DNA from 4 places in the Alistipes provencensis genome. Region 1 is predicted to be linked to each of the others. Evidence: riboswitches for the same ligand, from Rfam matches in the RefSeq annotation. Region 1 holds a riboswitch; each other region holds the start of a gene.
What was found. A riboswitch is a leader RNA that binds a small molecule or an ion and turns the genes downstream of it on or off. The one in region 1 is predicted to bind cobalamin.
Positions count from the first base shown of each region.

Region 2: linked by a shared signal. The riboswitch ahead of BN5935_RS01840 (PL29 family lyase N-terminal domain-containing protein) and the one ahead of BN5935_RS09390 (PKD-like domain-containing protein) in region 1 are both predicted to bind cobalamin.
Region 3: linked by a shared signal. The riboswitch ahead of BN5935_RS12730 (PL29 family lyase N-terminal domain-containing protein) and the one ahead of BN5935_RS09390 (PKD-like domain-containing protein) in region 1 are both predicted to bind cobalamin.
Region 4: linked by a shared signal. The riboswitch ahead of BN5935_RS06905 (ABC transporter substrate-binding protein) and the one ahead of BN5935_RS09390 (PKD-like domain-containing protein) in region 1 are both predicted to bind cobalamin.

Region 1 covers NZ_LT559262.1:2,404,457-2,409,748, reverse strand. The annotation lists gene BN5935_RS09400 (glycoside hydrolase family 71/99 protein) at 1-1,281, shown strand, start outside; gene BN5935_RS09395 (hypothetical protein) at 1,303-2,577, shown strand; cobalamin riboswitch at 2,644-2,859, shown strand; gene BN5935_RS09390 (PKD-like domain-containing protein) at 2,968-4,704, shown strand; gene BN5935_RS09385 (family 78 glycoside hydrolase catalytic domain) at 4,773-5,292, opposite strand, start outside.
Region 2 covers NZ_LT559262.1:425,485-430,776, reverse strand. The annotation lists gene BN5935_RS01845 (TonB-dependent receptor) at 1-2,085, shown strand, start outside; cobalamin riboswitch at 2,505-2,700, shown strand; gene BN5935_RS01840 (PL29 family lyase N-terminal domain-containing protein) at 2,951-4,600, shown strand; gene purB (adenylosuccinate lyase) at 4,668-5,292, opposite strand, start outside.
Region 3 covers NZ_LT559262.1:3,221,813-3,227,104, forward strand. The annotation lists gene BN5935_RS12710 (hypothetical protein) at 72-461, shown strand; gene BN5935_RS12715 (S24/S26 family peptidase) at 661-879, opposite strand; partial or broken gene BN5935_RS12720 (relaxase/mobilization nuclease domain-containing protein) at 1,155-1,699, shown strand; gene BN5935_RS12725 (hypothetical protein) at 1,775-2,080, shown strand; cobalamin riboswitch at 2,189-2,401, shown strand; gene BN5935_RS12730 (PL29 family lyase N-terminal domain-containing protein) at 2,584-4,194, shown strand; gene BN5935_RS15735 (DUF4465 domain-containing protein) at 4,210-4,353, shown strand; gene BN5935_RS12735 (TonB-dependent receptor) at 4,540-5,292, shown strand, end outside.
Region 4 covers NZ_LT559262.1:1,759,415-1,764,706, reverse strand. The annotation lists gene BN5935_RS06920 (ComEC/Rec2 family competence protein) at 1-137, shown strand, start outside; gene BN5935_RS06915 (ComEC/Rec2 family competence protein) at 150-1,445, shown strand; gene BN5935_RS06910 (glycerophosphodiester phosphodiesterase) at 1,451-2,554, shown strand; cobalamin riboswitch at 2,648-2,862, shown strand; gene BN5935_RS06905 (ABC transporter substrate-binding protein) at 2,987-4,132, shown strand; gene BN5935_RS06900 (RNA polymerase sigma-70 factor) at 4,256-4,843, shown strand; gene BN5935_RS06895 (FecR family protein) at 4,913-5,292, shown strand, end outside.

The DNA of each region.
Region 1 (5,292 bases):
GACGTCTATGTCCAGATGATGCGCGAAGGCAATCCCCGGCCGCAGATATCGTTCATCCTCAACACGAACCCCGCCCCGGTGGTCAAAGAATTGCTGACGCTCTACAGCAACAGCGACTACGACCGCCTGTGGTATGAACTCGACGGCAAACCGCTGCTTCTCGCACCTCCCGGGGATTACGGGAACGGAGTTGCCAGCCGCCTCACGTTCCGCTACGCGTGGTTCGACACCCAGTACAATTACGGCGGCAACTGGTACGGCGACGGGACGAACCGCTGGGCATGGGGCGAATTTTCGCCGCAGCGCAACGTGAAGGAGGAGATGCCCGTCATGGTGGCCAGCCACCCGGTCTGGAACATCGGCCGCAGCTACACGGGCAATTCGCCCAACGGCTACGGCGGCCACCAGCCCGCGAACCCCACGGCCGAACAGCGCGCCGCGGGAACCTATTTCAAACAGCAGTTCGAACGGGCCCTCGAATGCGACCCCGACCTGATCTTCCTCACGGGATGGAACGAGTGGGTGGCCCAGCGTCAGGGAAACACGGGCGCCACGTTCATCGACTGCTACAACCACGAGTTCAGCCGCGACATCGAGCCCTGCGCCGACGATTTCACCGACGTCTACTATTACTATATGGCCGACTATGTGCGCCGCTACAAGGGCGTCACGCCGGTCGAGCCGGTAAAGGAGATTCACGAGATCGCCGTCGACGGCAAGTTCGACGACTGGACGGACCTCGGAACCCGCTACAAGGATTACAAGGGCGACACCCGGCCGCGCAACCACTGGGGCTTCGGCTACAAGAACATCAGCCTCACGAACAACACCGGGCGCAACGACATCTGCTATGCCAAGGTCGCCACGGACTGCAAGTCGCTCTTCTTCCATGTGGAGACCGCCGAACCCATCACGCCCCGCACCGACCGCAACTGGATGCGGCTCTTCATCTCGGTGAAGGGCAGTACGGCTCCCGCGTGGGAAGGATTCCAATGGGTGGTCAACAACCGGGTCGTCGGCGAGAACCGGACCACGCTCCAGCGTTCGAAGGGCGGCTGGGACTGGGAGGAGGCCGCGACGGTCGACTACGCCGTCTCGGGCAACCAGATGGAGATCGCCATCCCGCTCTCGGAGCTCGGCATCACCGATGTGAGGGACTTCACGGTCGATTTCAAGTGGATCGACAACGCCGTCGCCGACGGCGACATCCGCGAATGCATGCGCGACGGCGATTCGGCCCCGGGCGACCGCTTCCGCTACCGTTACATCTTCAAGTATTAATCCCAATACCTCAATTCAACCATGAAACATCTCCTTATGACCGCCCTGATCGCCGGATCGCTCGCAGCCCTTGCCGGCTGCAAGGACGACGACGGCGGCAAATCGAACGACTACCCCACGCAAATCCCCGCCTCGGAGAAGATTCCCGTAGTGGCATGGCACGGCGTGCGTTCGTCGTTCGCCAGCGTCGAGCGCTTCCAAGAGGCCGAGCAGATGGGCATCACGCTCAACTATTCGCGCATGGGCAACGTCGAGACAGCCCTCAAGTGCCTCGACTACGCCGCCAAAACCAATATCAAGCTTATCGTCGAGTGCGATGAACTCTATACGGAAAGCAAGCGTCTCGATGCCGTAAACCGGCTGAAGAGCCATCCTGCGCTGGCCGGATACTTCGTCATGGACGAACCCCACCCGACGCAGTTCGCAAACATGTCCAAAATGATGTCCGACATCCAGCATGTGGACAGAAACCACATCTGCTATGCCAACATCTTCCCCACGGGCGGCCCCGAGCACTATGCGGCCCTCGGCGTGAAGGACTACAACGAGTACATCGACCGTTACATGGCCGAGGTTCCCGAAATCACGTTCCTCTCGTTCGACAAATACCCGATCATCAAGGACCCGAACGTCGCGGACAGTCCGCGGCAAATCCTCGGCGAATGGTATCAGTGTCTGGAGATCGTCCGCGACCGGGCGCTCCGCTCGGGAATGGAGTTCTGGAGCTTCATGCTCACCGTACCCCACACCAGCTACCCGCAGCCGACCCTCGACGACCTGCGCCTTCAGGCTTACAGCAACCTCGCCTACGGCACACAGGCCCTTCAGTGCTTCACCTACTGGACTCCGACGGTGGCCGACCCCGAAATCTGGAAATACCGCAACGGCCCGATCGCCGAGGACGGCACCCGCACCGAGACCTACGACCTCGTGAAGTCGCTGCTCGACGAGGTACAGCGGCTGGCATGGGTATTCAAGGGCAACAAGGTGACGGGCGTTTACCACATGGGCACCCCGCTGCCGCTGGACACCCATGCGCTGGGCGCACTGCCCGCCGAGATCACCGAACTGTCGGTAGGCCGCGACACCAACACGGCGTGCGTTTCGTTCTTCGAGAACCACGACTACCACTTCATGATGGTGGTCAACACCAGCATCAACGAAAAATGCTACCTCAACATCGGCACGCAGCCGCATGTACGCCGCATCCGCAAGGACGGCTCCGTACAGCTCGCCTCGAACGACCAGCGCACGCTGACGCTCGACCCGGGCGACATGGTGCTCTACATGTGGTAGGCTCCGCCTCCACGACCGGAATCCGTAAAAAGCCGCACAACGATGCGGCTTTTTACGGATTTTCCCGTATCTTTGCCCCCGCAAGGTTTCGGATCGGGCGCAGCACGCGCCCCGGCCGATGAAAAGGGAATCCGGTGAGAATCCGGAACAGTACCTGCTGCTGTAAGTCCCCTCCCCTCTGCGGGAGACGACGGTTGCCGCATTCGCTGCCACTGGCTCAAAAGCCGGGAAGGCGCGGCAACAGGGACGAGTCAGAAGACCTGCCTTGACATGGATTCGCACCCGCGGGTTTCGGGCAGAGATCGAATGGCAGCCTCGTCGTACAGCGTTCCCGTTCAGTCTATATCGTCCCGGACCCCAGCGCATACGACTGTAAAAATGGCAAACCATATGATCCGGAATCTCTGTTTTTCAACGGCGGCGCTCTTTCTGGCACTGCTCGCATCCTGCAACAAGGACGGCGTAATCACCGACGGCGGGGCCAAACCCGTCATCACGCTGGACAATCCCGAAGGCGTCTACCCGGTAAAAGTGGGCAAATCGGTGACGATCGCCCCGACGGTCGGGAACGCCGAAGGCGCCGTCTACACATGGCTCCTCGACGACGAACCGGCCGGCTCCGGCCCGACCTTCACGTTCGAGGCCCGGGAAGCGGGCGTCTACTACCTCACGTTCCGCGTCGAGAACCCGAACGGATCGGCCTCGGAGGAGCTGCGCATCGAGGTCAACCGGCTGCAACCCCCGGTGATCTCGTTCCCCGTCGGCGACGACAAGGTGATGGAGGTGGAGATCGGCCGTGAAACCACGATCGCCCCCACGATCGCCAACGGCGACGGAGCGACCTTCGTGTGGACGCTCGACGGCGAAACGGTGGGGACCGACGCCACCTACACGTTCACGCCGGAAGAATTGGCCAATTTTCAACTGACGCTCAATGCGGAAAACGAGGACGGCAAATCCGAACCGGAGAGCATCACGATCCGGGTCGTGGAGCGTTTCACGGTAACAGCCGTTTTCCCGGCGCCCTCCCTCCGGTTCGGCAAGGAAGGTGCCCGGAACGTATCGCAGGACCGCACGCTCTATCTGCGTCCCGTCCTCGAACATTTCCACAATCCGACGTTCGAATGGACCGTAAAAGACCGGCCCGAAAAAGGGGACAAAGAGGTCTTTGCCTTCACCCCTGCGGCCGAGGGAGAATATACGGTCACGGTGAAGGTTACCGACGACGACGGAGAGACCGCGACGGCCACCGCCGTGGTGACCTGCTGCGGCGACGAAATGTCGCACAAGCGTTCCGGCGGAACCAGTCGGTTTTCGGACAAGGTCTACGAATACACCCCGGCGCCGGGACAGTTCATCAACGAAAGCGTTTTCAAAGACATCACTTCGGCGGACGCCGCCGCATCCAAAGCTCAGGAACTGCTCCGGCAAAACGCCGGGGAGAAAAAGAACTACTATGTGTCGCTGGGGGCATGGGGCGGCTATATCGTCGTGGGCTTCGACCACAGCATCGAAAACAAGGGCGGTAACGACTTCTCGATCGCGGGCAACCAGTTCGCCCAGTCGTCCGAACCGGGCATCGTATGGGTCATGCAGGACACCAACGGCAACGGGCTTCCCGACGACGAATGGTACGAGCTCAAAGGTTCGGAATACGGCAAGCCGGAGACGCTCACGTCCTACGCCATGACCTACTACCGCCCGAAGAGCGACAATACGGGCATCCAATGGAAGGACAACCGCGGCAACGCGGGCACGGTCGAGCGGAACAGCAGCCACGAGCAGGGCTACTACCCGGGGTGGATCGACATGGAGAGCTACACGCTCTACGGCACGCGGCTGGCCGCCAACACGACGCGCCATCCGATCACGGGCGACTACTACAACAACCCCTACGACTGGGGTTATGCCGACAATGCAGGCAGCGATCAGGCTGCGGGAAATGTCTCCGACGGCGACCAGCGCAAAAACTATTTCAAGATCGCCAACGCGGTGAATGCGGACGGCAGCGCCGCCAACCTCAAATACATCGACTTCATCAAGGTCCAGACCGGCATCAGCCAGAACTCCGGACCGCTGGGCGAGGTCTCGACCGAGGTGTTCGCTTTCGAGGACGAAAACCTCTGACAAGGCCCCCGAAACAAAAAAGAACGGCAGACTTTCCGAAGTCTGCCGCTCTTTTTCAGCCGGGTGTATCAGAACCTGAATTCATGAACACCGCCGGCCACCGTGGCGACGGTCTCACCGTCGATCCGGATGTCGGCCGTCGTGTTGGCCGGTACGGTGACCTTCAGCGTCACGCGGCCGCCGCTGCGCCGCCACTCCGAGCGGATTTCGCCGCGCACCGAGTCGTAGGATGCCGCGGCCCAGTCGAGCGCCCCGACGAAATGGGGAGCGATGACGATGCGTTCGAACCCGGGAGCCGCCGGATCGAAGTTGATGCCCGCCAGATCGTTGACATACCACGCGGCGACGTCGCCCAGAAAGACGTGATTGATCGAGGCGTCGCGCCACTCGGGCGAAAGCGTCCACGTCTCGGCTAGCGTCGTGAAACCTTGGCTGACCCACCAGCCCCACGAAGGCGCCTCGGTCTGGGAGGCCATCCTGTAAGCCGTTTCGACATGACCGTAGCGGGTGAGCATGCGCAGCACGGTCTTGCTGCCGATGGTCCCGAAATCGAGGAAATAGTTGTTCTCGGCGATCATGCGGTCGAGG
Region 2 (5,292 bases), 2.0 Mb from region 1:
ATCGAGGTCGAACTGGAGGAGGATGCCGAACAGTTGGAGGCCGTGACGGTGCGTCCGTCGCCGTTCCGGGCTACGGTCGAGAGCCCCGTGAGCCTGCGGGTGATCGGCCTGCAGGAGATCGAGAAGAGTCCCGGTTCGAACCGCGACGTGTCGCGCATCGTGCGCTCCTATCCCGGCGTGGCCTTTTCGCCCGTGGGTTACCGCAACGACCTGATCGTGCGCGGCGGAGGTCCTGCGGAGAACCGTTTTTACATGGACGGGATCGAGATTCCCAACATCAACCATTTCGCCACGCAGGGCGCCACGGGCGGCCCGGTGAGCATCGTCAATGCCGACCTCGTGCGCGAGATCAGTTTCTACACGGGGGCTTTCCCCGCCGACCGGGCCGGGGCGCTGAGTTCGGTGCTGGATTTCCGCCTCCGCGACGGCAATGCCGAGAAGCAGACTTTCAAGGCCACGCTCGGGGCCTCGGAGGTGGGGCTGAGCGGCAGCGGCCACATCGGTGACAAGACCACCTATCTGTTTTCACTTCGCCAGTCCTACCTGCAACTGCTGTTCAAGATGCTGGGGCTGCCGTTCCTGCCCAACTACATCGACGGGCAGGTGAAGGTCAAGACGCGCCTTTCGGAGCACGACGAACTGACGGTGCTGGCTCTGGCCGGCTTCGACAACATGAAGCTCAACGTCGACGAAAAGGGCGAGGACGCCGAATACCTGCTGAGCTACCTGCCCCGCATCCGGCAGGAGACCTTCACGGTGGGGGCTTCGTGGCGCCACTATGCCGGCCGCCATGTGCAGACCGTGACGCTGAGCCACAACTACCTGAACAACCGCAATCTGAAATACTTGCGCAACGACTCCTCGTCGGAGGACAACCTGACGCTCCGGCTGCGCTCCGTGGAGCAGAAGACCACCTTGCGGGCCGAGAACCGCTCCTATCTGGGTCGCTGGACCGTCCGCGAGGGTGTCGAGGTGAACTATTCCGATTACACGAACCGCACGCTGCAACGGCTCTTTACCGACCGGACGCAGTTGTCGGACTACAATACGCAGTTGGGAATCGTCGGCTGGGGGCTTTTCGCCGGGGCCGAATACGCCTCGGCCGACAAGCGGTTCACCGCTTCGGCGGGGCTCCGGGCCGACGGGTGCGATTACTCGGGGCGCATGGCCCGGCCGTGGAACCAGCTTTCGCCGCGGGCCTCGGTTTCCTATGCGCTGGCTCCGGCGTGGTCGGTCAGCGGCAGTGCGGGGCTCTACTACCAGTTGCCGGCCTATACGGCGTTGGGATTCAAGGAGGAGGGTGAGTTGGTGAACAGGTCGCTCGACTACATGCGGGTCGGGATTTTCAGCGCGGGCGTCGACTGGCGGCTGCGCGACCGGCTGATCGTCTCGGTCGAGGGATTTTACAAACGCTACGGGGACGTGCCCCTGTCGGTCACGGACGGGATTCCGCTCTCGTGCAAGGGCAACGACTACGGCGTGGTGGGCAATGAGGAGTTGGTCTCCTCGGCGCAGGGACGCGCCTACGGTGTGGAAGCGATGGCCCGCTGGCAGATTCCGGGACGCGTGAGCGTCGTGGGGTCGGTGACCCTCTTCCGCTCGGAGTACCGCAACGACCGCTCGGCCCCGTGGATTGCTTCGGCGTGGGACAACCGCTTCGTGGTCAACGTCAGCGGCACCTACGACCTGCCGCGCCACTGGAGCGTCGGGGCGAAGCTGAGCGCTGTGGGCGGTGCACCCTACACGCCTTATGACGAGGATAAATCGTCGCTCGTCGAGGCGTGGGATGCTCAGGGGCGGCCTTATTACGACTATTCGAAATACAATGCCGGACGGCTCGATGCCTTCGCCCAGTTGGACGTGCGCATCGACAAGGTCTTCTATTTCCGCCGCTGCATGCTGGGTATTTACATCGACCTGCAGAACGTCGCAGGCGGCAAGCTCCGCCAGCCCGACGTGCTGATGTCCACGGGTGAGATCGAGAATCCCTCGGCCCCGGCCGCCGAGCAGCGTTACCGCATGAAACGTCTCGAACAGGTCAGCGGCACGCTCCTGCCCTCGCTGGGCGTCACGGTCGAGTTCTGACCCGCCCGGCTAAGAGCCGGGTTTTAGGGGCGGTGGCCGGTTGTCACGTTTCCGGTTCGGTTCTGCGCTGCATGGGTAAAGGCAATGGACGGTTACCACGTTTTCGGCCCGGTTCTGCGCCTCTCCGCCTCCTCGCTGCGACGGGTAGATACGCAAAAAAACAGCAGGGAATCGTCACGATTGCCTGCTGCCCCCGGAGGTTGCCCTCCTAAAACTACTAACCCAAACTTAAATAAATGAAGAAACCTCACTGCGGTTGCTGTGCCGCAGTTGATTGAAGTAATCGCAAAGCCCGTGCCAAAGTCGGAGAGCGGTTGTTTGAAAACCGTCGTCCGGGGCTGAAAAGGCTTTTTACGCGACTTTGAGGCCCTCTGGGCAAATATTCCGCCGGATTCGCTTGCTTCCCGGCGGGAAAAGCCTATCTTTGTCCCTGCAATGGTTTCCCCGCATGGGGAATTAAAAGGGAATGCCGTGTGAATCGGCAACAGTTCCCGCTGCTGTGAGTCCCGCCCCTCGGGGGCACGAAAGGATGCGACAATCTGAGCCACTGGTGAAAACCGGGAAGGCGCCGCATCCGGGACGAGTCAGAAGACCTGCCGTGCACGATAGAGTGTTTGCTCCTGCGGAGAAAGGGAGCGCCTGACATGCCGCCGGCATTGTGCCTGCGCGCAATTTGTTAACAGCTTTCGCTTTTTTCATCAGCAGCAAACCTCTTCGGACAGACTTTTTACGGTCGGATGAAAAGGTTGTCGCCATGCTTTGCCGGGACTTTCTGTCCCCGCTCCCGCCTGTGCGCATCTGCCGCCGTCGGGAAAGTCGGTCCGGACGGAACAGACAACACCATTTAACTAAAAAACAAAGCATGATGAAAAAGTTATTCGTAATTTGCGTCTGGGCGCTGCTCCTCGGCGGATGTGAAAGCGATTCGGGCAACGGTCCCGACGATGTACCCCCCCCCGCCAATCCCGTCTCCCCGGAACTGAAACAGAAGGCTAAAGATCTCAATGCCGGACTCGTTGCGCTCCGGGAGCTGACCGGTGCGATGTCGCGCTCGGCGGTCGGTGCCGTGACGGAGGGCGAAACGGGAACGCTCGTCGCGTTCCGCGACGGTACGGAGGTGACCGTCGCCTGCGATGCGGAGGCTGCCGAAGCCCCGCTGATCGGGATTGCCGCCGCTGAGGATATTTATTACTGGACGCTTGCCGCCGAAAAGGATGCGCCGTGGCTGAAAGACGCTTCGGGTGCACGGATGCCCGTTTCGGGCGCCGTGCCGGTGACGGATGTCGACGACAAGGGTTACTGGACCGTGACGACGGGCGAGGCGGCGCCGTGGCGGATCATGGATGCCGCCGGGGAGCCGATCGAAGCGTCGGAGGAGGTGCAGGTGGTTCTGTTCCGTTCGGTGACGACGGCGGAGGGCCGTGTGAAAGTCACGCTGACCGACGGCGGAGAGCTTTCGGCGGCGAAGGTCGACGACCTGAGCGCCTCGGGAACGGCCAACTGCTATGTGGTTTCGGCTCCGGGAACCTATGCGTTCAATGCGAAAGTGCGCGGTAACGGCGCGGGCGAAGCGGCTTCGGCGGGTTTCGACCCGGCGATCGAGATCGCTGACGGCATGACGGCCGACTGGGTGTGGACCGACCGGGAAGGGCTGGTTTCGGACGTTGCCCTCGATGCGGAGTCCGGGGAGATCGTCTTCACGGTCGGCGAGGGCAAAGGCAACGCGCTGGTCGCCCTCGTGCAGGCGGGTGCGATCGTGTGGAGCTGGCACATCTGGGTGACCGACGCCCCGCAGACGATGGCTTATGAGAACGGCGTGGTCTTTATGGACCGCAACTTGGGCGCCGTGGGAACTGCCGTCGGCAGTACGGATGCTTACGGCATGTATTACCAGTGGGGGCGCAAGGACCCGTTCTACTGGGGTGAAACGACTGAAGTGCCGGCAAGTTCGGCGGCTTTCAGCGAAGCCAAAAGGCTTACCGTCGTAAATCCCGCCTATGAGACCCTGATGTGGGGCTTTTCCAAAACTGCTGTGACGCCGGAAGCTGCCGCGGCCAATCCGATGACTTTCTATAACAATACCGTCGGAACAGGTTACAACTGGCTGTCGAAGCCCAGCGCGAAGTTGTGGGGCGAAGCCAAACTGCTCAATGATCCGTGCCCTCCGGGATACAAGGTGCCGGATATAGACGCATGGGAGAATCTGAGTTCGGGACGCGACTACATCGACGGCGTGTCGGCATGGGATGTCGAAAACTATGGCGTGACCTATACCTACAACGGGCAGACGGCTTGGTATCCGGGGCAGGGCTACCGCATGTACAGTTCCGGGGCCATCGTCGGCCAACGGGCCACGAGTGGCGGTTCGGGCGGTTACTGGTCGTCGAAAGCTACGGCGGCCAAGTCCTATTATCTGTTTATCAAGAAGCAGCTCAGCTCCTCCTCCGGGTCGATCAATCCGGAACTGGACACACATCGCTCCTACGGTTATACGGTGCGCTGCTGCAAGGAGTAGCGACGTGATATAATGAAAAATGCAGGGCTCCGAAAGGGCCCTGCATTTTGTTTTTCGGGTGGACGGCCTACCGGAATACACCCGTATAGGTCGAGGGCGAGAGGGCCCGCAGCTCCGCTTTGACCGATTCCGCCACGTCGAGCGTCTCGATGAACGCCGCGATCGATTCGCGGGTGATGTGGGCGTTGGTGCGTGTGAGGGCTTTCAGCGCCTCGTAGGGCTTCGGGAAACCTTCGCGGCGCAGGATGGTCTGGATGCCCTCGGCCACGACGGCCCAGTTGTTCTCCAGATCGCGTTCCAGAGCCTCGGGGTTGAGGATCACCTTGTTGAGCCCCTTCATCAGCGACTGCAGGGCGATCACCGCGTGGGCCATCGGCACACCGATGTTGCGCAGGACGGTCGAATCCGTCAGGTCGCGCTGCAGGCGCGAAACGGGGAGTTTCGATGCGAGGTGTTCGAAAACGGCGTTGGCGATGCCGAAGTTGCCCTCGGCGTTCTCGAAGTCGATGGGGTTGACCTTGTGGGGCATGGCGCTCGAACCGACCTCCCCGGCTTTGATCTGCTGTTTGAAGTACTCCATCGAAATATAGGTCCACATATCGCGCGAGAGGTCGACGAGGATGGTGTCGATGCGCTTCATGTTGTCGAAGATCGCCGCCAGATTGTCGTAATGCTCGATCTGCGTGGTGTAC
Region 3 (5,292 bases), 820 kb from region 1:
CCAACAGCATCTGCTCGGAAATGAGTAACTTTAATTAGGATAATAGTGTCCTCATTAAAACTTATCGTACTATGAGCAGGGATAATTATAATCCGTACCGGATAGTCGGGGCCAAAAAGATCGACGTATGGTATTATGAAGAAGGCGATATGCGCAGAACGCATCATAACGTCTACGAGTTAATCATTCTGCCGCTGTACGGAGTCTGTGAAAACAGTTATCTGGATTACAGGCATCACTCCGACGAACTGCTCGAGCTCTTCATCCAGCCGCCCTATATCGAAGTTCCGCTCTGGCTGATGGTGATGACAGTCAAGAAAATGCCGCCTCACGAAGCCAACCGTTTCTTCGAACTGCTCCGGACGAAGATGGATCGCATATTCAGAAAATCGTCACACCCTCTGACGGCCGAGCAGCTCCTCAAACTGCTCGTCGAAGCACTGGCAGAGTTCATGTATTAGAAGAGTGACGCGACTCATTGCCGGAGGGGAGGCCGTTATCGGTCTCCCCTCTTTTTGCATGAAGCCCATGCGGCCTTGCGCTCAGAGTCCGGGCTTCTGCATTTCCGCGACCGGCTCTATGATGCTTTCGTCGCAAGGGGCTCCGTAGTTGAACTTCGGCCTGACGGGCCACGCCGTCATCTCTTTTCGGGGTATACGGTCAGCAGAGCCGCGTGTCGAAAAGGATGCCGTCGCCCTGCTCCAGCTCCTCCTCGACCAGATAGTAATCCCGAACGCGGGCATAGTATGTCGCACCCGGATTCAGGATGAGGACTTCGTTCAGGTCGATGCGGTCACCGATATAGTCCGCGGCCGGCGAAGGGAATCCCGCCGGAATGCCCTCGCTGACGTAGGGCAGCGGTTCGACGGTTGTCGTCATGAGACCGTATATATCGAAATGCGTATTCATCGGGCATAATTAAGGAGCAGGGGCATACGAGGGTGTCGGCACGCAATGCCGTCGGGCATCGTGTCGTCGTTTCGACAAATTGTTAAGCGGGGCTTTTGCCGGCTCTGCCGGCTGTGTAGTGTGAAATTGCGTCGTTTCCTCGGTACTCCCTGCGGAGTTCGTTCGCAATACAAACGAAAATATCGTGCCTTTGTTGTATCGGCAAACGTAGTCCGAAATCCCGGATACTGGACGCCGAGGGCGTCATGCCCCCGGAAGTGAAGAACATGGTGCAGGACTTCAAAGACCAGATCTTTCTTAACCCGCGGCTGAAAAACACCGTCGGGCATATCCTCCTCTCTTTTTCACCCAAGGACGCTCCGCGCATGACCGACGCTCTGATGACGCAGATCGCGAAGGAGTATATGCAGAAGATGGGTATCACCGATACACAGTATTTATTGGTGCGCCACCTCGACCAGCCCCATCCGCTCTGCCACCTAGTCTACAACAAGGTCGGAAATGACGGACAGACCATTTCGGACAAGAATATCAAGCTCCACAACGCCAAGGTCCGCCGGGAGCTGACCGGGAAATACGGGCTATATCCCGCGCCGGGAAAGACGACGTGCGGAGGGAGCGGCCATGCGAACCGGACAAGGCCAGATACGCAATCTACGATGCGATCAAACTGGACGGCAAATTATGGGAACAGGGTATCGGCATCCGCTATAAATATTGCGGAAATACTGACCTGAAACATGGTGTTCTGTTCTCGAAAAACGGCTTCGAGTTCTCCGGTTCGAAGATCTGACAAACATTGTCAGTAAGGTTTTCGAGGATTTAATGCCGAGCGTGTAGGTATGTCGATGCTCCTGCACGGGTAATGTATTTTCCTGCAAGGCGCATTCATCTACCGAATTTCAGAAAACAATCGGCTGTTGGCCGTGAACGACCTGAAATACCGTTATGTAAAGATGTGCGGGGGGGGGTCGGAGAAAAGAAACTGACGGAATTGGAAGCAATATTCCGCGAAGACAAGCGCAAGGCCATCCGCGATACGATTCGTAATCGGGTCGAACGGTATGAAACGAGGGTGAAAATTCGGGCCGAACAGTTGGAACAGGCAACCGTCAAGGAGCGCAAAGCGTATGAGCTACTCCAAGATGCAGAGCAATTGAGAAAAAAGTAATTATTCTTAAAAATCTCAAATCGGATAAGTATGATTCATAACTGTAAAATGCCCAAAATACAGGATTGCATTTTTTTGTATCGAGGATACCGAATTAAAAAATATTTGTATATTTGCCGTCGCAAAGGTTTCCGAATCGCCGATTGCGCGATGAGGAATGAAAAGGGAATGCAGTGAGAATCTGCGACAATACCCGTTGCTGTGAGTTCCTGCCCCGGACATGGGGCGCAAAAGGTTTTACAATCTTTGCCACTGGCCGCAAGGCTGGGAAGGCGTAAAACCGGAACAAGTCAGAAGACCTGCCGATGCCTTTATAAGATTTGCAACCTGCGGGTGTACGGGTGAAAATCAAAACTGCGATTTCCCCTGCATCCGGCATTCCGGTCTAATACGAGGCTTCCGACAGCCTTGCCAAGGTGTAAATCCGTTTTGAATTTCTGTTGTGCCGTATCCCGAAAGGATACGGTTGATTTTTTATTTGTCAAACTTAAAATACAACAGGAATGAAAAAACTATTTACCCTTTTGGCAATCGCCCTGTTCGGCGTTGCGATGTGGAGCTGCTCGTATGACGACGACGATTTGTGGAAGGCGGTCGATGACCTCGATTCGCGCATGGAAGCTATGGAGCAGGCCATGAAGAGTGCTAACACCGATATCTATGCACTCCAAAAACTGGTCGATGCTTTACAAAAGAATGTAACTGTGACCTCCGTCATCAAAAATAATGACGGATACACAATTACATTCTCCAATGGTGAAACCGCCACGATCACCAACGGAAAAAATGGAATTGATGCTCCCGCTATCTCGGTGAAAAAAGATGGCGACGGCCTTTATTACTGGACGCTCGATGGCGATTTCATACTGGTCGACGGCGAAAAGATCAAGGCGCAGGGTGAGGACGGCGCCCCCGGACAGAATGCCGTGTCCCCGAAATTGCGTATCAATACCGAAACCAAGGAGTGGGAAATGTCGATCGACAATGGTACTACATGGACTTCGATGGGTGTCAGGGCTGAAGGAACGGATGGCGATTCGATGTTCGAGTCGGTGGATACGGTCTCGACCCCCGGTATGGCGGTCTTTACGCTTGCCGACGGCGGAAAACTCGAAATTCCCATGCAAGGTGCGTTGAATCTCGCGATTTCCGCAAAGAGAGGCATATTCGTTTACGATGAGACGCAGACCTTTACGATCGAGAGCAAGGGTGTCGAACGGATGACATGGACTAAACCCGACGGATGGAAAGTTTCGGTCGAAGGCAATGTACTGACGGTTGTAGCGCCGGCCAAAGCGAACAGCTATGCAGAAACGGAGGGTGTGATCGCCTTGATCGGAATGGCCGGGAATTTCTCGTGCATGGCAGAACTGACAGTAAGTGCGGCGGATACGCATAGCTATACAATTACCTTCGAGGGTAACGACTGGGCCAAATGGGTCGCCTGCAACTATAACCCCGGAAAATATTCAACGACACAATTAGGGAGTCCAGACGATTATGCCTGGGTCGATGAAACCACGCAGCTCACTACTGGCCGTCCTACCGGCTTCATGAACGGATGGGGCTATCCTTGGTTCGTATGCTCCTATAATTCCAATTCGCTGGATCAGAGTAAATATGGCAATTATTTATACGATCTGTATGTGTACAATCCCGACGGAGTAGAGGATAGTATGACAGGCGGAGGCCGCAATGGTTCCGATAATTTCCTGACGACATTCGGCTATTTGGATTTTGACTTTCCTTACGGTGATGGACGTCCCATTCTCGAATTTGCCGACAATAAAGCACGGACGATCCGAAGCCTGTACGTCAATTCGACCTGCTATTTCTACTCGGTTGCTACCTCCGGCAACGGACTGTCGCCCGAACTGACCAAAGACGTAACCTTCTACGCTACGGGGTTCGATGCCGACGGCAACGAAATCAAAACCATTACGATGATTTTCGCTACGCCCGAAGCCATCACGAAAACATGGACGAAATGGGATCTTTCCGAACTGGGGCCGATCGTTTCGCTTCGGCTGAACCAGGCTGGCGGCGCCGATAACGGTTACGGTTACTCGCTGCCTGCGTATTATGCAGTGGATGACATTACCGTCGAGTGGTAGCGTCGCTGCTGCGTCATCGACTGGCAGAAATGGGATCTTTCCGAACTCGGAAAAGTCAGCCGCATCGAATTCAACGTCACAGGCGACAGCGATAACGGTTATGGGTTCAGCCAGCCGGCATATTTTGCGTGGGACGATCTGGCGGTGAGGTTCGAATAACCGGCCCTCATTTGCGACAACACCCGGAGTGCCGGGGTAAGAAAATCCCGGCACTCCTTAATTAACAAGCGCTATCACGAAGTGAAAAGAATATCGGTAATTTCAGTACTGTACATCTTTCTCGCCTTCGGCACTACCAATGCTCAAGAGGCCGAAAAAGGTCAAATCCCGGATTCGGTCCGGGTTTTGGCCATTGACGAGGTGACGGTGCTCGGAAAGCAGAACAAGGCTATTGTCCCGGCACAGATCCTCTCCGGCGAGAAGCTGCAAAGGCTCAACTCACACTCCGTATCGGATGCGTTGCGCTATTTTTCCGGTGTGCAGATAAAGGACTACGGAGGTATCGGGGGATTGAAAACCGTTAACATCCGTAGTATGGGCAGCCAGCATGTGGGGGTATTCTACGACGGCATACAGATCGGCAATGCTCAGAACGGGACGGTGGACCTCGGTAAATTCTCGCTCGACAACATGGAATTGGTATCCGTTTATAACGGCCAGAAAAGCGACATATTCCAGTCCGCACGCGATTTCGCCTCGGCAAGTGCGGTATATATGGTGACGCGCAGACCTGTTTTCGAGAGCGGACGCAGAAACCGTTTCAATGTGAAACTCAAAGGCGGTTCCTTCGACCTTATCGACGTTTCCGCCCTTTGGGAGCACCGGATCAGCGAAAACCTTTCGTCGTCGGCCAATATCGAATACCTGAACACTTCCGGCAAATACAAATTTCGCTACCATAAGGACGGCGGCTATGACACCACCGAAGTCAGGCGCAACGGGGATGTCTGGTTTCTTCGCGCCGAGGCTGCTCTTTTCGGCAAGGTAAAGCGCGGAGAATGGCAGGCGAAGGGATATTTCTACAATTCCGAGCGGGGCTATCCCGGTGCAGCCGTAAAAAAGGATTACGGTATTTCATTGCTGAACGAAGACCGGCAG
Region 4 (5,292 bases), 650 kb from region 1:
CCGGCATCGGGGGACACGTCGTCATCCGGGTCTCCCCGGGCGGGAAAGAGTATTATGTCTATATGCTCGACGACAGCGACACGACCTACAACGTAAAACAGATCGACGGCCCGTTCCGTTGCAAACCCCAACCATAAAACGCCAAAGACATGAATAAGACTATCATTACCTTATGTACGCTCGCGTCCTTCACATCCATAGCATGCAGTGAAGAACGAACGAAAATGCCTTGGGAGGACGACCTGAACAACAAGGTTCCTCCGCAGGAAGAGGTGATATCGGAAGCGAAAGTGGGCGAACCGCTCCCGAAATGGACTGACGGATGCCTCGACATCCATTTCATCAACAGCGGTCGCGGAGAGTGCGCCTTCTACATCCTTCCCGACGGCACGACGCTGCTGGTCGATGCCGGGGAGGTCGTCGTAACGGACGGCACGGAAGTTCCGCAGAAACCGGATGCCGCGACACGTCCGTATATCGTGGACGCGAAATACATCCGCCATTTCCTGCCGGAAGGCAGTTCGGCCATCGACTGGTGTGCACCGTCGCATTTCCACATAGACCACATCGGCAGTTCGGCCGCCGCCACGGAGACCTCGCCGAACGGTTACCGTCTCGCCGGACTCATGGCTCTTTACGGCGAGGTTCCGTTCGGCCGGGTGCTGGACATGGGCTATCCCGACTACAATGAAGACACGACCATCCCCGAGATGGATGGGGAACTCGCCGGCGACTGGCAGGTGTTCGTCAAGTGGGCCGTAGCGAACAAGGGCATGACAGCCGACCGGTTTCGCACAGGCGAAGAACAGATTACGCTCCTGAAGGACAAAAGCAAGTATCCCGATTTCCGCATCTTCAACATCGTAGCCAACGGCTATGTCTGGAACCTCGATTCCTCCACCGGAAAGGGCGCTGTCATCAACGCCAATGCAGGCAAGGGTAATCCTGCATCCTGCGGATTCCACCTGAGCTACGGAAAATTCGACTACATCGCCTGCGGCGACCTCACTTCCGGCCCCCAGAACCGGGTAGCCTACTATTACCGCGACTTCATTCCCAAGGGAGGCCTCGAGGTGTTCAAGGCACACCACCACTTGAGCAACAACGCCTGGGGCAGCCAGATGCAGAACTGTGAATTTTCACCGCGGGTGATCATCAATCAGGCTTTCTACAAAAAGCAGCCGGACATTCCCCTGCTGACCTCCATCGTCAACGGCAGTTTCGCCACCCACCCCTATGCTTGGACCAAGGATATCTTCAGTACCAACATACACCCGGAGGCCCTTACCGAGAACGCAGCGCTTTACAAAAACGTCGCCGGGTACAACGGGCACATCGTCGTGCGGGTCGCCCCGGGCGGTGCGGAATACTATGTCTACATGCTCGACGACACCGACTTCGAATACAAGGTGGCGTCCATCCACGGCCCGTACAATTCAAAATAACAGTCATGCTAAAAAGCAGGCTGTCGATATTACTCCTGCTGTCGTGGATCGCGGCAGGATGCTCCGGAACCCCGACGGAAACCGGACGGCATTTCATAGCCCACCGGGGTGCGACCATGCACTGTACCCTGTCGGGCGAGAACTCACGCGAGGCCATCCAACTCGCCGCACGGGCCGGGTTCGACTGCATCGAGACCGACGTCCGTTGGACCTCCGACAGCATACTCGTGGCCGTCCACGACGCCAATCTGACACGCACATTCACCTACAACGACGGCCGCCCCGTGCCCGAAGAAGTTGCTGTCTCGGACATTAGCTATGCGGAGCTCCGCGACAGTTTTCTCCTCAAAGCTGCACGGCCCGAATACCGAACCCGGGTGCTCACCCTCGAAGAGTTCTGCACCGAGTGCCGCAACTGCGGGCTGCGCACGTTCATCGAGCCGAAAAAAGTCACCCCCGACTGGGTCTATCCGCGGCTGATAGCCATTGCCGACCGGGTATTCGGCCGCGGAGGCTACATCGTCACCTCAAACAACGACGCCAACGACCACATCCGCCTTGAAATGGGCATCCGGGACATCCCGCTCATGGGCATCCTCTACCAGAGCACCTACGAACACATCGCATCGCTCGGAGGCACCATCATGGCGATCAGTGCGACGCGGTTCGGGGAGGAAGAGTATTTCAGCCATGTATCACGGGCCAAGGCCGACGGACTCGAAACCGAATCCCACGCCGACGATTTCGAACATTTCGACCGGATCAACAACGCCGGCATCGACTATGTATCGACCGACCTGCTCGCTCCGGATTTCCGGGGCAAGGGCGAAACGCTCTACCTGTCGGCAGGCCGGGATACGGCAAAAATCGCAGCCGAAAGCATCGCAGCCGGAAAGATCGAGTTCGGCGCAATCTATCTCAATCTGAAATGGAGCGGCTCAGCCACGGTCACGCTCGCAAACCAGACCTTCGTGTTGCCGACGGCAGACGCTCCGCGCCATACCCGCCACCAGTTGCTGATCTTCGACACTGTCCCTGCATTCGGGATCACCGCCCCATCAGACGACTTCCGGATAACGGACATCTCCGTTCGCATCGTCCGATTCTGATATGTCTTGTATTGAGAAAGCCCCGTAATTCTACGATTACGAGGCTTTCTCATTTTAAATTCCCGGCATTTTCCGCTTCGGATTCCAAATTTTACTATCTTTGCCGCGCAAAGGTTCGACAAGAGGGCCCACAGCCTCCGACCGATTAAAAGGGAATGCCGTGAAAGTCGGCAACAGTTCCCGCTGCTGTAAGTTCCTGTCCGGAAACGGGCACACGAGGGATCGACAATCTTCAGCCACTGGCGGATAACCGGGAAGGCGTCGAAACCGGAACGAGTCAGAAGACCTGCCTTGCATGACCGATTGGTTTCGCAGCCTGCGGAGAACGGGCCCGGATGGACAACAGATGTAAAGCACGCTTTCATTCCGTCTCGTTGCATGGTGGCTGTAGAATCCATGATTTGACCAAGCGAACTATTGCCCCAGCGCATAATGAAAAGACTCCTGAAATTCCTCGTGCCGCTTCTGGCGGCCTTGGCCGCGGCCTGCGGATCGCAGACGGCCGACCTGAAAGATTTCACACAGACGCTCTACGCCCCGTCGCATGCCTCCGGCTTCGAGATCGTCGGCGCCGAAGGGCGGCAGAGCACCCTGCTGAAAGTCTTCAACCCGTGGCAGGGCGCCGAGAACGCCGAAACGATGCTCTTCATCGCCCGCAACGGCGAAACGCCCCCGGCCGGATTCACGGGACAGAGCGTCGAAGCCGGGGCGAAACGCATCGTCTGCATGTCTTCGACCTACATCGCCATGCTCGACGCCTTGGGACAGGCCGACCGCGTGGTCGGGGTTTCCGGCCGGGACTACATCACCAACGCCTATGTCACGGCACACCCCGACGCGGTAGCCGACGTGGGCTTTGACGGCAATGTGGACTACGAACTGCTGCTCGCGCAGAGGCCCGACCTCGTGCTGCTGTTCGGCGTGAGCGGCGCCAGCGGCATGGAGCCGAAACTGCGCGAAATGGGAATCCCGTTCGTCTACATCGGCGAATACCTCGAGGAGTCGCCACTCGGCAAGGCCGAATGGCTGGTCGCCGTCTCGGAGATCACCGACAGCCGGACAAAAGGCGAAGCCGTTTTCACTCCGATTCCCGAACGCTACAATGCGCTCAAAAAACGGGTCGCATCGGCCACGGCTCCCGATCCCAAGGTGATGATAAACACGCCCTATGCCGGATCGTGGTTCATGGCCTCGACCGAAAGTTACGTCGCCCGGCTCATAGCCGACGCAGGCGGGGATTATATTTACAGGAAAAACACCTCGAACCGCTCGCAGCCGATCGACCTCGAGGAAGCCTACCTGCTCACCGCACAGGCCGACATGTGGCTTAATGCGGGCGGCGCATCGTCGCTCGGCGAACTGAAATCGCAATACCCGAAATTCGCCGGAACGCGGTGCGTGCAGACCGGCGCCGTCTACAACTGCAACAAACGGCTCAACGCCGCGGGCGGCAACGACTACTGGGAATCGGGCGTCGTGCGCCCCGATGTCGTCCTGCACGACCTGATCGCCATCATGCACCCCGAAGTGCTGGCCGACGACGACCGGGAGCTGTACTATTACCAGCGGCTCGAATAACCGCAGCGCGCTTCAAACCGAAAGGGCCGACCGAGTATTTCGGCCGGCTTTTCTCTTTGCACTTTGCAAAATGATTTTTTTCATGCGGATAAAAATTATATCTTTGGATAATCATATGCCCGAATGACGCCCCCGGTCCGACATATCACCCGCGAATTTTTCGACGGCCTGTACGCTGATTACAAGCCGCGTTTCATCCGTATCGCACAATCATACGTCCGCGACGGCATGGTGGCGGAAGATATCGTGACCGACAGTTTCCTCTACTTCTGGGAACACCGCGCGGAACTGAACATCAGCGCCAGCGTCCCCGCCTATGTGCTGGGCGCCGTGAAGCACGGCTGTCTGGAGTGGCTGCGCAACGAGAAGAACCGGCTGAACATCCGGCAGAAAATCCACACGACGGCTTACCACAGCATTCAGGCCCGCATCGCGGCGCTGGAGGCCTGCGATCCCGGACAGCTCTTCGCCTCGGAGGTCGCCGCGATCGTGCAGGAGGAGATCGGCCGCATGCCCGAACCGATGCGGGGAATATTCGTCGCCAGCCGTTTCGAAGGCAGGACCTATCAGGAAATCGCCGACGCCACAGGCATCAGCGTCCGCAACGTCAAAGCCGCCATCCAGCGGGCGCTGGGCATCATGCGGGAGGCCCTGAAAGACTATCTTCCGGTCTGGCTGATTGCGCTGTTTCTCAGCGAGATGCGTTTTTAATAAAATTTATTTAACCCGAACCGCCTTTTTTTCGTGTCCATCCGGCGCGCCCACGCACCTTATGGATGTATGGAGAAAGAGTTGTTATACAAATATATCGACGGCCGGACCTCGGATGCGGAGGAACAGGCCGTCGTGGATTGGCTGCAAGCCGATCCCGAACACCAACAGGAGCTGAACGCCCTGTGGTTCGTCCACAATACCACCCTCGTCAACGCACCCCGCCCCGTCAGCCGGCCGATACCCGTTGCGCGCCCGCAATGGCTCCGCCTGCCGGCTGTGCGCCGCTGCATGCAGGCCGCAGCCGCGCTGCTGCTGATCGCCGGGAGCTGGTACGCCTCCCGGAGCGTGGTCATCGAAAACACCGCCAAACAGTATCTCTCGATCGCCGCCCCTGCCGGACAGCGGGTGGACGTCACGCTGCAGGACGGCACGACCGTCTGCCTCAA